DNA from 4 places in the Streptomyces sp. NPDC058872 genome. Region 3 is predicted to be linked to each of the others. Evidence: riboswitches for the same ligand, from Rfam matches in the RefSeq annotation. Region 3 holds a riboswitch; each other region holds the start of a gene.
What was found. Region 3 has a riboswitch for cyclic di-AMP ahead of ACFW22_RS20535 (transglycosylase family protein). Riboswitches for the same ligand answer to the same signal wherever they lie in the genome.

Region 1 (3,466 bases), on a different contig from region 3:
GCGCAGCCGGCGTCCGATCCAGGGCACGAGGTACTCCTTGGCCCAGTGGATGTCGTCGCGTCGGACTTCGAGGGTGCCGCGCGGCGGGACCGGGGGCCACGGCTGGTCCGGGTCCGCGGGCACCGGCATGCCGAGGACCTGCGCGGCGCGCAGGGCGACCCGGGTGTGTCCCTCGGGGGAGAGGTGCAGCCGGTCCTCGTCCCAGGCGCGCCGGTCCTGGACGGACTTCAGCGACCACAGGTCGAGGACCGGGCAGCCGTAGCGGTCGGCGATGGCCCGGACGTGCCCGTTGTAGGTGGCGATCTTGCCCCGGAGGTGCTTGAGGAGCGTGACCTCGCGGGTGTCGAAGCCGGTCGTCACCATGACGGTTCCGACGGCGGAGGTCAGCTCGACGACGGCGCGTTCGAAGCGTTCGGCCACGTCGTCCGGGTCCGTTCCGGGGCGGATGATGTCATTGCCGCCGGCGCAGAAGGTCACCAGGTCGGGGGCGAGTTCCTTCGCCCGGGGGACCTGTTCCGCCACGATCTGGTCGAGGAGGCGTCCGCGTACGGCCAGGTTGGCGTAGCGGAAGGCGTCGTGCTCCGGCAGCTGGTCGGCGAGCAGGACCGCGAAGCGGTCCGCCCAGCCGACGTAGGCCCCGTCGGGGCCGGGGTCTCCGACGCCCTCGGTGAAGCTGTCACCGATCGCCGCGTACGACCCGAATGCGCTGTTTTCTCTTGATCTCGAATCGTCTGCCACGGGACCACATCCTTCCCCTTCGGGTGTGACCTACGCGACCGTAAGGAGGGCTTGACGGCGGGTGACATACGCCACCGATAAAGATTCCACCAAGCCGGAATACGCCGGAGGCCCGGCACGTGCGTGCCGGGCCTCCGGGAGTTACGGGGCGTCAGATGCTCACGCCGTGCTGGCGCAGGGTCGCCAGCGGGTCGATGTCGGAGCCGTACCCCGGTCCGGTGCGCATTTCGAAGTGCAGGTGCGGGCCGGTGACGTTGCCGGTCGCGCCGGAGAGGCCGATCTGCTGGCCGCCGCTGACGGTCTGGCCGGCGGAGACGGAGATCGAGGAGAGGTGGGCGTACTGCGAGAAGGTGCCGTCGGCGTGCTGGATGACGACCTGGTTGCCGTACGCTCCCCCGTTGCCCGCGGAGTAGACGGTGCCGGGGCCGACCGCCACGACGGTGGTTCCGGTGGAGGCCATGAAGTCGACACCGGTGTGGTAGCCGGAGGACCACATGGAGCCCGAGGCACGGTACGGGGTGGAGACGCCGCCGCTGACGGGGGCGAACCAGCCGGAGGAGGAGGTCGTGCCGGCCGACGAGGACGACGCGGCGGAAGAGGAGGAGGTCGCGGCGGCCGGAGCCGAGGCCCGCTCGCTGCTGCGGGAAGCCCGGGGGGCGTCGCCGTTCTTTCCGGAGCTCCGCTTGCTGCTGGCGGAGTCCTTCGCGGTGGCGGCCTTCGGAGCCGCGGCCTTCGGAGCGGCGGCCTTCGCCGTGCTCTTCGCGCCGAGGGTCAGCTTCATTCCGGGCAGGATCAGCGAGGGGTTCTCGCCGACGACCTGGCGGTTGTCCTCGTAGAGCTTCTGCCAGCCGCCCACCAGGTGGTGCTCGGCGGCGATCTTCGACAGGTAGTCGCCCCGGACCACGGAGTAGGTCTTCGGCGCGGCCTTCGCGGCGACCGGGGCGGCCTCCACGACGGCGGCCTTCGCCGGAGCGGCGACGGGCAGGGCCGGAGCGGCGACCGGGGCGGCGTGGGCGCTGGTGGCTCCGAGGAGCGGGAGGGCGACGACGGCGCCTCCGGTGCCGGCTGCCAGGAACCCGCGGGTGATCGGGTTGACCTTGGGACGGCGGTGCTTACCCTTCGCGGGCATGGCGAATTCCTCTCCGTCGCCTACGAGGTGAGCTGTCGGGTTCGGACTGGAGATGTCCGGCCGCGTTCTCACGCGGCTTCACCCCGAGCCGTCCTTTTCGAGGGATCGGCGTACTACCTGGGTCCCCCGCTCCTGCCTCGTACGGGTGAGTGCGGATTCCGGGCGGTGGCAGGATTCGGCGGTCCGTCCGGAGTGAGCGCGACGCTAGACGAGTGGGGCCGGAGCGAACAAGCCGCACTTTTCAGGAACTCCGCAATCCTTTGCCTTTGGGGCGAAATTCCGGTCACCCTCCGTGGATGACGGTCCGTCGATCTCCTTTTTCCCCAGGGAATTTGGAGAAGACGATCAGGCACGTTCCGTCACGGTTATGACGCTGCTCACGCATCGAACCCCATCTCCCCCTCAACTAGGGCGTGTTACCCCTATCGCCCAAATACGGACAGATCGCCCATTACCTCCTGAGGGGGGTGCGCACACGGCACCCGGCCGAGATGATTGCCCCAAGAACAGATCTCCAGAACAGGAGCACCCGCCCGTGACGCAGCAGCTGCCGCAGACCCCACCCGCCGAAGCCACCGAGCCCGAACTGACGGAGGTCCGCAACTTCCGGGACGTGGGCGGCCTGCCGACGACGGACGGGCGCGCCGTTCACCCCGGGCGCCTCTTCCGCAGCGGCCACCTCGCCCATGCGACGGAGCGCGACGCCGCCTTCCTCGCCTCCCTGGGCCTCCACACCGTCTTCGACTTCCGCAACGAGGCCGACCGGAAGGTCGAGGGCGCGGACGTCGAGCTGCCCGGCGTGCGGAACGTGAACATCCCCCTCAATGACCCGGCCGACGGCAAGGAGTTCTGGAAGCTGGTCCGGGACGGAGAGGTCGCCCAGCTGCGAGAGGTCCTCGGCGACGGCAAGGCAGCCGCCCGCATGTCCGATTCCTACCGGAAGATGGTGGTCGAGCGCACTGCGGAGCACAGCCGGATCCTGCACTCCATGGCGGAGGAGAGCGTCCCGGCCCTCATGCACTGCGCGGCCGGCAAGGACCGGGCGGGACTCGCCGTGGCGATCACCCTGCTGGCCGTCGGCGTGGAGCGGGACGCGATCGAGGCCGACTACGTGAAGTCGAACGACCCGCACCGCCGCTACAAGATACGCCGCAGCTCCACCGCCCCGGACGGGATGTCCCCCGAGGTGATGGAGCTGCTGAGCCCGCTCTTCGACGCGCGGGTGGAGTATCTGCGGGCCGCCCTGGAAACGATCGGGACGACCTGGGGCTCGGTGGACGCCTACCTCGCGGAAGGACTCAAGCTGGCCCCGGAGACCCGCGAACGCCTGCGGGCGCGGCTGCTCACCGGCGCCTGAGCCCGGCGGGCGGAACTACTGGTTCTGCCCGCCCATCAGGAAGAGCAGGTAGAGGAAGCCGGCGAAGAGGTGGCCGGCGATCAGATAGGCGAAGAGGCGGAGCACGAGCCCCTTGGGGAACCGGCCCTCACCACGCTCTTCACCGGTGACCGGTGCGGATTTCTCGGACATGTCAACCCTTCCTTCGAGAATCTCAACGAGTCGCCCGTGATCAGCTCCGGTGCGGGGTCCCGCCTCCGAGG
Region 2 (3,466 bases), on a different contig from region 3:
GAATTCCGGAAACCACGGCCATTCTCATGACTGTGTCTCCCGTCGGCTTCGGATTCACCGACCTCGGGCCGGTAGACCCGCGCCACCGACTCCGCATTCACCGGCCCGCATTCACGAACACTTTCTTTCGGGCAACACAGACGGCGCCACCCGAATAGCCATTCTTTGTATACGGTGCACGTGTTAATTCTGGGCGCTCGCCGTGTTGACTGCGCGTTGCGAAAGCCTCACGCGCCCCCGTTCCTGCCCTTTGGGCCGGTGCAGGGAGAGCGACCGTTCCGCGTGCAACGCCGTCAACGCCCTCGCCCGCTCGGCGTCACCGCGCGCCACGGCGTCCACGATCGCGCCGTGCTCCGCCCAGGCCTCCAGCGGCTGGGCGGGCTGCTCCACGACGTACACCCAAGCGATCTTGTAGCGCAGTTGGGTGAGCAGCGCCGTCAGGGCAGGACTGCCGGAAGCCTGCGCGAGCGTCTCGTGGAACCAGCTCCCGAGCGACCGCAGGTCCTCGCCCTGGCCCCGCCTGGCCCGCTCCTGCCCCAGTCTGACCAGCCCGCGCAACACCTTCAGGTGAGCCTGGGTGCGCCGCTGCGCCGCCCGCGCCGCCCCCAGCGGTTCGAGCAGCAACCGCATGTCGAGGAGATCGGCCGCCTCCTGTTCGGTGGGCTCGGCCACATGGGCGCCCGCATGCCGGCGAGTGACGACGAAGCCCTCGGACTCCAGGGTGCGCAACGCCTCGCGGACCGGAACGCGGGAAACCCCGTACCGACGAGCGAGCTGCTCCTCGGTCAACCGGCTCCCCCGCTCGAACAGACCGGAGACGATGTCGTCCCGGATCGCCGTGCATACCGAGTGCGCGGGAATGCGCATGTCCGACCTCCGCCTTGGTCCGCGCGAGACAATGTGACCGACGCCCGTCCTGCGTCCGATCTGCGACTCTATTGCAGCACGCCAGAATTTCCGATGCCCCAGCGGAATCCATGGATATCTTTTGGTCAGCAAAAAGCCCCGGCTCAGTACGAGCCGGGGCTTTTGCGACGCGGTGCGCGACGGGTCCGGATCAGACCGCGACGCCGCGGGCACGGAGGTACGAGACCGGGTTGATGTCCGAGCCGTACTCGGGGCTCGTGCGCGCCTCGAAGTGGAGGTGCGGGCCGGTCGAGTTGCCGGTCGAACCCGACACGCCTATCTGCTGGCCCGGCTCGACGGTCTGGCCGACGTACACGCCGATGGAGGCGAGGTGCCCGTACTGGGTGTACGTGCCGTCGTTCATCCTGATGACGATGTTGTTGCCGTAGGCGCCGCCCCAGCCGGCCTCGACGACGGTGCCGGAGCCGACGGAGACGACCCGGCTGCCGTAGGCGGCGTGGAAGTCGACGCCGGAGTGGCTGCCGGAGGACCAGAGCGAGCCGCCGGCCTTGTAGCCCGTGGAGACGTACGAGCCGGCAACGGGAAGCTGGAAGGAGGCCAGGCGGCGGCGCTCGGCCTCGCGGGCGGCGCGCTCGCGCTCCAGTCGGATCTCCTTGGCCCGGGCCTCGGCCTTGCGCTTGGCCTCGGCCTCGGCCTTCGCCTTGGCGATGGCCTCGACGGCCTCCTGCTCCTGGGCGGCGGCCTGGGCGTTGATCCGGTCCACGAGGGAGTCCTCGGTGATCACCTGGGTGAGGCCGGTGTCCTCGGCGGACCGGTCGTCCGTGTCGGCGGCGAGCGCCGGGGAGGCCAGGGTGCCGATGACGCCGGTGGTGGCGAGCGTCGCCGCACCGGCGATGCCCACGCTGCGGCGAGCCATCCGGCTCGAACCACGATGCTTCCCGGTGGCACGGGTGAACGCCATGAAGTGGCTGGTCCTTTCCTTCCTTCTCGCCTACCGGGTTAGCTGACGGGTTCGGAGCAGGAAGGTCTCCTACGAACCCCTCCGTCCGGGACGAAGGCGCTCGATTCACCCCAGGGACTCGATGTGGGTCCCCGGCTCCCCAGGCTCGCGCCTGACGGGGACTCGGCGATGACTGTTCGATGCCGCGGTTGCGGCACGTGCAACTGACGAACAGCCGGACCGACGCTATGCGGATCGTCTGTCAATCACCAAACAGACACGCTTATTTGTAAGACATGCCACAGGGCAGAAGGCCACCCTTGCCAGCAATACGGACAAACAGGAGGTCCCTGACGAACCATGCCGTCAGGGACCTCCGTTGTCGGGTTCTGCCGTGGTCGGCAGAACGGATCAGCCGGTCACCACGGTGACTTCGCCGATGCCGAGCTCCCGGACCGGCTCCGCGATCTGAGCGGCGTCACCGACCAGCACGGTGACCAGTCGGTCCACCGGGAAGGCACTGACCACGGCGGCCGTCGCCTCGACCGTGCCCGTCTCGACCAGACGCGCGTACAACTCGGCCTGGAAGTCGTCCGGGAGGTGCTGCTCCACCTGATCGGCGAGCGTCCCGGCGACCGAAGCGGCCGTCTCGTACTTGAGGGGCGCCACACCCACCAGGTTCTGCACGGCCGTCTCGCGCTCGGCGTCCGTGAGGCCCTCGGCGGCCAGGGTCCGCAGCACCTTCCAGAGGTCATCAAGGGCCGGACCCGTGTTGGGGGTGTCGACGGAACCGCTGATGGCCAGCATGGCCGCGCCGTTCCCCCCGGCGTCGGAGCGGAGCACCTGCCCGAAGGCCCGCACCCCGTACGTGTAGCCCTTCTCCTCGCGCAGGACGCGGTCCAGGCGCGAGGTCAGGGTGCCGCCCAGGCAGTAGGCGCCGAGGATCTGGGCCGGCCAGACGCGGTCGTGCCGGTCCGGACCGATCCGACCGATCAGCAACTGGGTCTGCACCGCACCGGGGCGGTCCACGATGACGACCCGCCCGGTGTCGTCGGCGGTGATCGGAGGCATCGGCAGCGGCTCGGCCGGCTCGCCGGTCCAGGCGCCCAAGGACTCGGCGAGGACCTTGTCGAGGTCGATGCCGGTCAGGTCGCCGACGACCACGGCCGTGGCCGTGGCGGGGCGCACGTACGCCTCGTAGAAGGCGCGGACCGCAGCGGCGTCGATCGCGGCGACCGTCTCCTCGGTGCCCTGGCGCGGCCGGGACATCCGGGAACCGTCCGGGAACAGTTCCTTGTAGAGCTGTTTGGCGGCACGACGGGACGGGTTGGCCGACTCGTGCGGAATCTCATCGAGGCGGTTGCGCACCAAGCGCTCGATCTCGGTCTCCAGGAACGCCGGCGCGACGAGGGCCTCGGACAGCAGACCGAGCGCCTTGGGCAGGCGGGAGACCGGCACCTCCAGGGAGACCCGCACGCCCGGGTGGTCGGCGTGCGCGTCGAGCGTGGCGCCACAGCGCTCCAACTCGGCCGCGAACTCCTCCGCGCTGTGCCGGTCGGTGCCCTCGGACAGGGCGCGGGCCATGATGGTGGCAACGCCGTCGAGACCGGCGGGCTCGGCGTCCAGCGGCGCCGGCAGGAAGAGCTCCACCGCCACCAC
Region 3 (3,466 bases):
CCTCGACGATGAGGTCGAGGGCGGCGCGGTTGGAGTCCAGGTTCGGGGCGAAGCCGCCCTCGTCGCCCAGGCCGGTGGAGAGGCCCTTGGTCTTCAGGACGGACTTGAGGGTGTGGTAGACCTCGGTGCCCCAGCGGAGGGCCTCGGAGAAGGACTCCGCGCCGATCGGGGCGATCATGAACTCCTGGATGTCCACGTTGGAGTCGGCGTGCGACCCACCGTTGAGGATGTTCATCATCGGAACGGGCAGCAGGTGCGCGTTCGGGCCGCCCAGGTAGCGGAAGAGCGGGAGGTCGCTGGCCTCGGAGGCGGCGTGCGCGACGGCGAGGGAGACGCCGAGGATGGCGTTGGCGCCGAGCGAGGACTTGTCCGGGGTGGCGTCCAGGTCGAACATGGCCTGGTCGATCAGCCGCTGCTCGGTGGCGTCGTAGCCGACGAGCTCCGGGCCGATCTGCTCGATGACGGCGAGGACGGCCTTCTCGACGCCCTTGCCCTGGTAGCGGTTGGGGTCACCGTCGCGAAGCTCAAGGGCCTCGAACGCACCGGTGGAGGCGCCGGACGGAACGGCAGCACGGCCGGTGCTGCCGTCGTCGAGGCCGACCTCGACCTCGACCGTGGGGTTGCCTCGGGAGTCCAGGATTTCCCGGGCTACGACGACGTCGATGGACGGCACGAGCATCTCCTTCTGGGATGTGACGCTGGATGTGACGCAAGGTCGGTGCAGGGTCGCTTGGCCTTGCGGCAAGAGCCTAACCGGCTCGGGGGCTCCGGCCCGCCGCGCGCCCGCCCCCTGGGACGAAAAAGGACCCAAGGGCACGTACATCGGGACGAAAGATCCCAGATCTACTGGACGGTAACCCTCGCGGTCGTCAGGTCCCCTTCCCCGCCAGGGCCCCGGAACGGGGGAACCCCGGTCCGGCGCGCACGGGGGAGGGGCGCGCCGGACCGGGGTGGTCACCGCGGGAGGGTCGTCGGCACCGCGCGAGCCGCCGGACTCACACGGGCCGCCGGGCTCACTTCAGGTGGAGCTGCTGGCCCGGGTAGATGAGGTCGGCGTTCTCGACGACGTCCTTGTTCAGCTCGAAGAGCTTGGCCCAGCCGCCCTTGACGCCGTGCGCCTGGGCGATCTTGCTGAGGGTGTCGCCGGAGACGACCTTGTACTCGCCGTCACCCTTCTTCACCTTCTTGCCGGTGGGGGTGGTGACGGTCTTCTTCGCGGCCTGCGGCGCGGCCTGCTGGGCGGCCTTCTTCGGGGCCTGGCGCTGCTGGCTGCGGGTGGTCGGCTGCTCCGTCTCGCGCTGCTTCGGAGCGGCCTGCTGGGGGGTGCTCTCGACGGTGCCGCCGGAGTAGGAAGCGCTGGAGAGGCCGACGCCACAGCTCGGCCAGGCACCCTTGCCCTGGCCCGCGAGGACCTTCTCGGCGATGGCGATCTGCTGGGACTTCGAGGCCAGGTTGGCGGTCGGGGCGTAGGCGGTGCCGCCGTACGCGGCCCAGGTGGAGGCCGAGAACTGCAGGCCGCCGTAGTAGCCGTTGCCCGTGTTGATGGCCCAGTTGCCACCGGACTCACAGGCGGCGACGACGTCCCACTCGGCGGCGGTGGCGGCCGAGGCGGTGCCCGCGGTCAGCAGCGGCGCGGCGACGGCGGCACCGGTGACACCGGCGAGCGCGACGACCTGGGCGGCCTTGGAGGGACGGCGGTGTTTGCCCTTGGCGGAAAACAGCATGGGAATTCTCCTCACCGACGCCTGCGAGGTGAGCTGTCGGGTTCGGGCCGAAGAGTTGCCCGGCCGCGCGTCTGGCACGCGACTTCACCCCAAGCCGGTCTCCGGCGGTCCGTCTCGACCGCCGGGCCCGGCGCTTACCTTGGGTCCCCCGCTCCTGCCTTCGGCGCTTGCGCGACGACTGTTCCCATCGGCCGACGGCAGGATTCGGCGTTTCGGTCGACGGGGCCCGCGGTGGCGAGCGGTGACGACCGTAGACACAGACCCACCGGAAGTTCAAAGAGGCCCATGGGGGACATATCGCCCCTCCTTGCCTTCCGGCGGGTGCTGTTTGCGCAGGTGAGAGCCGGCGGAAGCGAAGTTTCCGGACGTGACACGCCAGTTGGGACGAAGAGACCCATGTCTCACTTACGCAGAACCGGACATAAGGCGACCAATCACCCCTCCGCCGCGACCGGATCCGCCGTCAGGTCGAGACTCTGACCAGGCAGGATCAGATCCGGATCGGTCCCCACGGTCTGCCGGTTGGCGTCGTAGAGCGCGGTCCACCCACCGGGGAGTTCGTTCTCCTGGGCGATGTCGGACAGGCTGTCGCCGGGTCGCACGGTGTATTCGCCCGAAGTGCCCTTACTGTCCTTTTCGGCGGAAGCTTTCGCCCCGTCAGTCGCCGACTGGACGTCGCCCCCGCTCACGCCCGAAGCATGCCGACCCGCATCGGATGAATTGCCCGGCATGCCACTTTCCTCCGGTGCCGCCTCGCCCCGGTGCTTGCCGGTGCCCGGCGTGGCCGACGGCACCTCACCTTCCGGAATTCCCGGCGAAACAGACACATCGGGCGTAATGGATGCATCAGGGGCGGTCGGTGCCGTCGGATCGACGGGAGCGGTCGATCCATCCGGATTGACCGATGCGTCAGGAGTTGACGGAATCGTCGGATATGCCGGAGTGGTCGGGTGCGTCGGAGTGGCGGAGGTCGCCGGGGCGCTCGGGGTCACGGGCGCGGCGGGCTGCTGAGTCGCCCCTTGCCCACCCGCGGAGGACACCGGCTCACCGCCGGTGCGATTGGACTCCGGAGGCGGGCCCGTGGGCGCCGCCGGGGTGACGGCGGGCCCGGGGTTCACTCCGGTGGCCTTGCCGTCGTTCTTCAGGCCGGCGATCGGCGCACAGGTGGCCCAGTCGTTGCTGCCCCCGGCGAGCGCCTTCTCGGCCACCGCGATCTGCTGGGCGCGGCTGGCCAGGTCGGGGCTGGGCGCGTACGCCAGACCGCCGTTCCGCTCCCAACTGTCCTGGGTGAACTGGAGTCCGCCGTACATCCCGTTGCCGAAGTTGGCGCTCCACTGTCCGCCGGACTCGCATTCGGCGACCCGGTCCCACGTGGCGGCGTCGGCGGCGGAGGCAGACCCGGTGGCGAGCAGCGGCAGCGCCATCGCGGAACCGGTCACACCGGCGGCGACGACGATGGCGGGGGCCTGACGGGGGCGACGGTGTCGTCCGTTCCCGGAACGCATAGGAACGCCTTTCGCGTGGCGGCTGAGATTCCGGTGAACGTAGCGGCATTCGAACGTCCGTCACAAGTCGATGGACGCGCGATCACGCGAAGATCACATTTCTGATGCCACGTCAGTTACCAGAAGGGGTGCGGAAGGGGAGAACTCCACCGGAAGCGTGCGCAAACCACGCATGATGAGCCCTCCGCGCCACCGCAGTTCGGTCGGATCCACGGCAAGTCTCAGGTCCGGCAGGCG
Region 4 (3,466 bases), on a different contig from region 3:
GCCGTCGGCACCCCGGTCGGCGGCTCAGGCCGAGGCCTCCGTGAGGAGGGTCAGTTCGGCCCCGGTCAGGGTGAGGTCGGCGACGGCGACCAGGGCCGGGACCTGCTCCACCGTGCGGGCCGAGGCGATCGGGGCGGCGACGGTCGGCCGGGAGGCCAGCCAGGCCAGGGCGACGGTGGCGGGCTCCGCCCCGTGCGCTTCGGCGACCGTGTCGAGCGCGGTGAGCACGGCCCGTCCGCGCCCGGTCTCGGCGAGCGCCGCCGCGCGGTGGGCGCGGGCGCTCTCGACGGTCTTCCCGGGGCGGTACTTGCCCGTGAGGAAACCGGACGCGAGGCCGTAGTAGGGGACGGCGGAGATGCCCGCCCCGGCGACGACGTCCAGCAGCGGCCCCTCGTAGGTGTCGCGCGAGACCAGGTTGTAGTGCGGCTGGAGGGCGACGTACCGGGCGAGGCCTTCGGCTTCGGCGAAGTCGAGGGAGGCGCCCAGCCGTTCCGGGGAGATGTTGGAGGCGGCGACGGCCCGCACCTTGCCCTCCCGCACCAGCCCGTCGAGGGCGGTGACGATCTCCTCGACGGGGACGGACTCGTCGTCGAAGTGGGTGTAGTAGAGGTCGATGTGGTCGGTGCCCAGGCGACGCAGCGACTCCTCCGCGCCCGCCTTGATGGTGGCGGCGGAGAGGCCCTTGAAGTGGGGGTGGGCGCCGACCTTGGTGGCGACGACGACCTCGGAGCGGTTGCCCCGGGAGGCGAGCCAGCGGCCGATGACGGTCTCGGACTCGCCGCCCTCGTTGCCCTCGGCCCACGCGGAGTAGACGTCGGCGGAGTCGATGAAATTGCCACCGGCCGCGGCGTAGGCGTCGAGGACGGCGAAGGACTGGTCCTCGTCGGCGGTCCAGCCGAAGACGTTGCCGCCCAGGGCGAGGGGGAAGACGTGCAGCTCGGAGGTGCCCAGCGGGCGGAGGGTGGTCATGAATCGACCAACGGGTCCCGCCGCCGGGCCTATTCCACCGGGGTCAGATGCTCAGGCCCTTGGAGCGGAGCCAGCCGGCCGGGTCGATGCCGTCGCCGCCGGGGGTGTGGACCTCCAGGTGGAGGTGGGGGCCGGTGACGTTGCCGGTGGCGCCGACGCGGCCGATCGTTTCGCCGGTGCCCACGGTCTGGCCGACGCTGACCGTCATGGACGACAGGTGGCAGTACCAGACCTCGGTGCCGTCCTCCAGTTCCAGGACGATCCGGTAGCCGTAGGAACCGGACCAGGCGGCCGACTTGACGGTCGCGCCGTGGACGGCCTTCAGCGGGGTGCCCGTGGGGGCGGCGAAGTCGAGGCCGGTGTGGTAGCCGGAGGACCACATGGAGCCGGACTGCATGTAGGTGGAGGTGATCGTGTACGAGGAGAGGGGGAGCGAGTAGCTCGCGGCCAGCTGGGCCAGGCGCTCGGCCTCGGCCTTCGCCGCCGCTTCCGCCTCCGCCTTCGCCTTGGCCTCCGCCTCCGCCTTCGCCTTGGCTTCCGCCTCGGCCTTCGCCGCCGCCTCCGCCTTGGCCGCGGCCTCGACGGCCGCCTTCTCCGCCGCCGCCCTCTCCGCCTCGGCCTTCTCGGTGGCGTCTGCGGAGGCCTGCTGCTGCTCGGCCTGCTGGAGGATGCGGGCGCGCAGGGCCTCTCCCGCGTCGGCGGTGCCGGCGGAGACCTGCTCGGCCTGGCCGCTCCGGTCCTCGGTCGCGGTGGCGTACGTGGTGCTGGTGAGCGGGTTCGGGTTGGCGGCGGCCGTGGTGACGGGCGCCTCCTCCTCGTCGCCGGAGAGGAACGCGCCGACGCCGGGGAGGTCCTGGGCGTCCGGAAGGTCCAGGTCGGGGAGGTCGGGGAGGGATATCGCCACCGGGGGCTTCTCCTGCGCGGTGGCGAGGCCGCCCGCGCCGACGGCCGCGATCACGCCGACGCCGAGGACGGTGGAGGAGCGGGCGAAGTTGGAGCGCTGCTTGACGACCCGGTGCCGGCCGCCGGAACGGTTCTCGGCCCGGAGGGAGCCCTCGGTGGGGTTCCACTCGGTGCCTTCGGCAACGGGACCCGCACCGCCGCCGAAGGCGTCGAAGGGGGCCTCGGGTGCGGGGGTGTTGGACGCCACGGGGGCGCGCTCCTTTCCTTCCTCCTCGCCTACCGGGTTAGCTGACGGGTTCGGAGCAGGAAGGTCTCCTACGGGCTCGCTCGCGCGGGTGCGTGGTTCGCACGCGTGCGAAGGGGCCCGATTCACCCCAAGTGGTGGTTCCCCGGTTCCTTTTCAGGATTCGGCGCATGCGCACGGTGCCGCCTCTTGCGACGGCTGGGACGACCGCACTGCGTTATCGAACGTTAATAGACAGGGCCTCCCGATTCCAAGCCGTTCCCCTTGATCATTCATTGAATTAGCACGCTATGAGGCGATTTGACCCCCACTCAACAAGGCCAGGGGCACGAAGGGCGAAACCTTCAAAATCTGACGTTGTGTCAATTGTTATCGCAGTGACACCCCTCGACTACCCCTGGTGACCGGAGCCGGTCGGCGGCACGACCGGCATCGTCCGGCGCCGCTCCGGCTGCCCGCTCGCCGGCCGGCTCACCGCGAGCAACGCCATGTCGTCCGTCGCACCGCCACCCGTGTGGAGGCGCACGTCGTCCACGAGGGCATCGAGCAGTTCCTCCGGCCCCGGGAAGATCCGCCCGGCGAGCCGGGCCGCCGGATCGTAGAAGACGCCCTGCCCGTTCCGGGCCTCCGAGAGGCCGTCAGTGGAGAAGAGCAGCGTCGCACCCGGTGGGAACGGCAGGGCCTGCGCCCGGTCCGGCCACGCACCCAACTCACCCATGCCCAGCGGTAGCGCGGCCTCGTCCGGCTCCAGGGGGGCCAGTCGCCCGTCCCCGTACAACAGCAGCGGCGGCGGGTGCCCGCGGTTGACGACCCGGACGAAGCCGTCGAAGGTCCCGCTCCCGCCGGCGTGCGGGACCTCGGCCAGCACCGCGGTCGTGAACCCCTCGACCGCGTCGAGCTCGTCCCGGCGGGTGCCCTCCCGCGCCAGTGCCCGCTCCAGCCGCTGCGCCACCCCCTCCAGGGACCGCTCCTGCTCGGCCGCCTCCCGGAAGGCCCCCACGATGACGGCGACCGCCTCGACCGCGTCCATCCCCTTGCCCCGCACGTCCCCGACCACCAGCCGCACCCCGTGCGGGGTGTCCTGCACGGCGAACAGGTCCCCGCCGATGAACGCATCGGCCTGCGCCGCCTCGTACCGCGCCGCGCACTGCAGCCCGCCGATCCGCTCGGCGGGCGTCGGCAACACGGCCTTCTGCGCCGCGGCGGCGATCACCCGCGCCGAGGCGAGCCGCTCGCCGCTGCGGCGCACGACCCGGTTGATGAGCAGGGCGAGCACGGAGACGGTGACCACGGTCAGGGTCTCGGTGAGGGGCGGGATGTCGAAGGAGGTGCCGTTGTAGACGTGCAGTC

Region 1: linked by a shared signal. The riboswitch ahead of ACFW22_RS12170 (peptidoglycan DD-metalloendopeptidase family protein) and the one ahead of ACFW22_RS20535 (transglycosylase family protein) in region 3 are both predicted to bind cyclic di-AMP.
Region 2: linked by a shared signal. The riboswitch ahead of ACFW22_RS27025 (M23 family metallopeptidase) and the one ahead of ACFW22_RS20535 (transglycosylase family protein) in region 3 are both predicted to bind cyclic di-AMP.
Region 4: linked by a shared signal. The riboswitch ahead of ACFW22_RS22110 (M23 family metallopeptidase) and the one ahead of ACFW22_RS20535 (transglycosylase family protein) in region 3 are both predicted to bind cyclic di-AMP.

Annotation. Positions count from the first base shown of each region.
Region 1 is NZ_JBHYMK010000015.1:39,904-43,369, reverse strand. Features, by position in the region: gene ACFW22_RS12175 (SGNH/GDSL hydrolase family protein) at 1-738, opposite strand, end outside; gene ACFW22_RS12170 (peptidoglycan DD-metalloendopeptidase family protein) at 890-1,867, opposite strand; cyclic di-AMP (ydaO/yuaA leader) riboswitch at 1,872-2,042, opposite strand; gene ACFW22_RS12165 (tyrosine-protein phosphatase) at 2,403-3,224, shown strand; gene ACFW22_RS12160 (DUF6126 family protein) at 3,240-3,395, opposite strand; gene ACFW22_RS12155 (helix-turn-helix domain-containing protein) at 3,436-3,466, opposite strand, start outside.
Region 2 is NZ_JBHYMK010000050.1:55,607-59,072, reverse strand. Features, by position in the region: gene ACFW22_RS27030 (GntR family transcriptional regulator) at 184-867, opposite strand; gene ACFW22_RS27025 (M23 family metallopeptidase) at 1,058-1,828, opposite strand; cyclic di-AMP (ydaO/yuaA leader) riboswitch at 1,841-2,006, opposite strand; gene ACFW22_RS27020 (M16 family metallopeptidase) at 2,219-3,466, opposite strand, start outside.
Region 3 is NZ_JBHYMK010000031.1:29,528-32,993, reverse strand. Features, by position in the region: gene eno (phosphopyruvate hydratase) at 1-679, opposite strand, end outside; gene ACFW22_RS20535 (transglycosylase family protein) at 1,014-1,724, opposite strand; cyclic di-AMP (ydaO/yuaA leader) riboswitch at 1,728-1,900, opposite strand; gene ACFW22_RS20530 (transglycosylase family protein) at 2,159-3,148, opposite strand; gene ACFW22_RS20525 (cytochrome P450) at 3,323-3,466, opposite strand, start outside.
Region 4 is NZ_JBHYMK010000035.1:21,047-24,512, forward strand. Features, by position in the region: gene ACFW22_RS22105 (aldo/keto reductase) at 25-969, opposite strand; gene ACFW22_RS22110 (M23 family metallopeptidase) at 1,013-2,119, opposite strand; cyclic di-AMP (ydaO/yuaA leader) riboswitch at 2,131-2,295, opposite strand; gene ACFW22_RS22115 (PP2C family protein-serine/threonine phosphatase) at 2,508-3,466, opposite strand, start outside.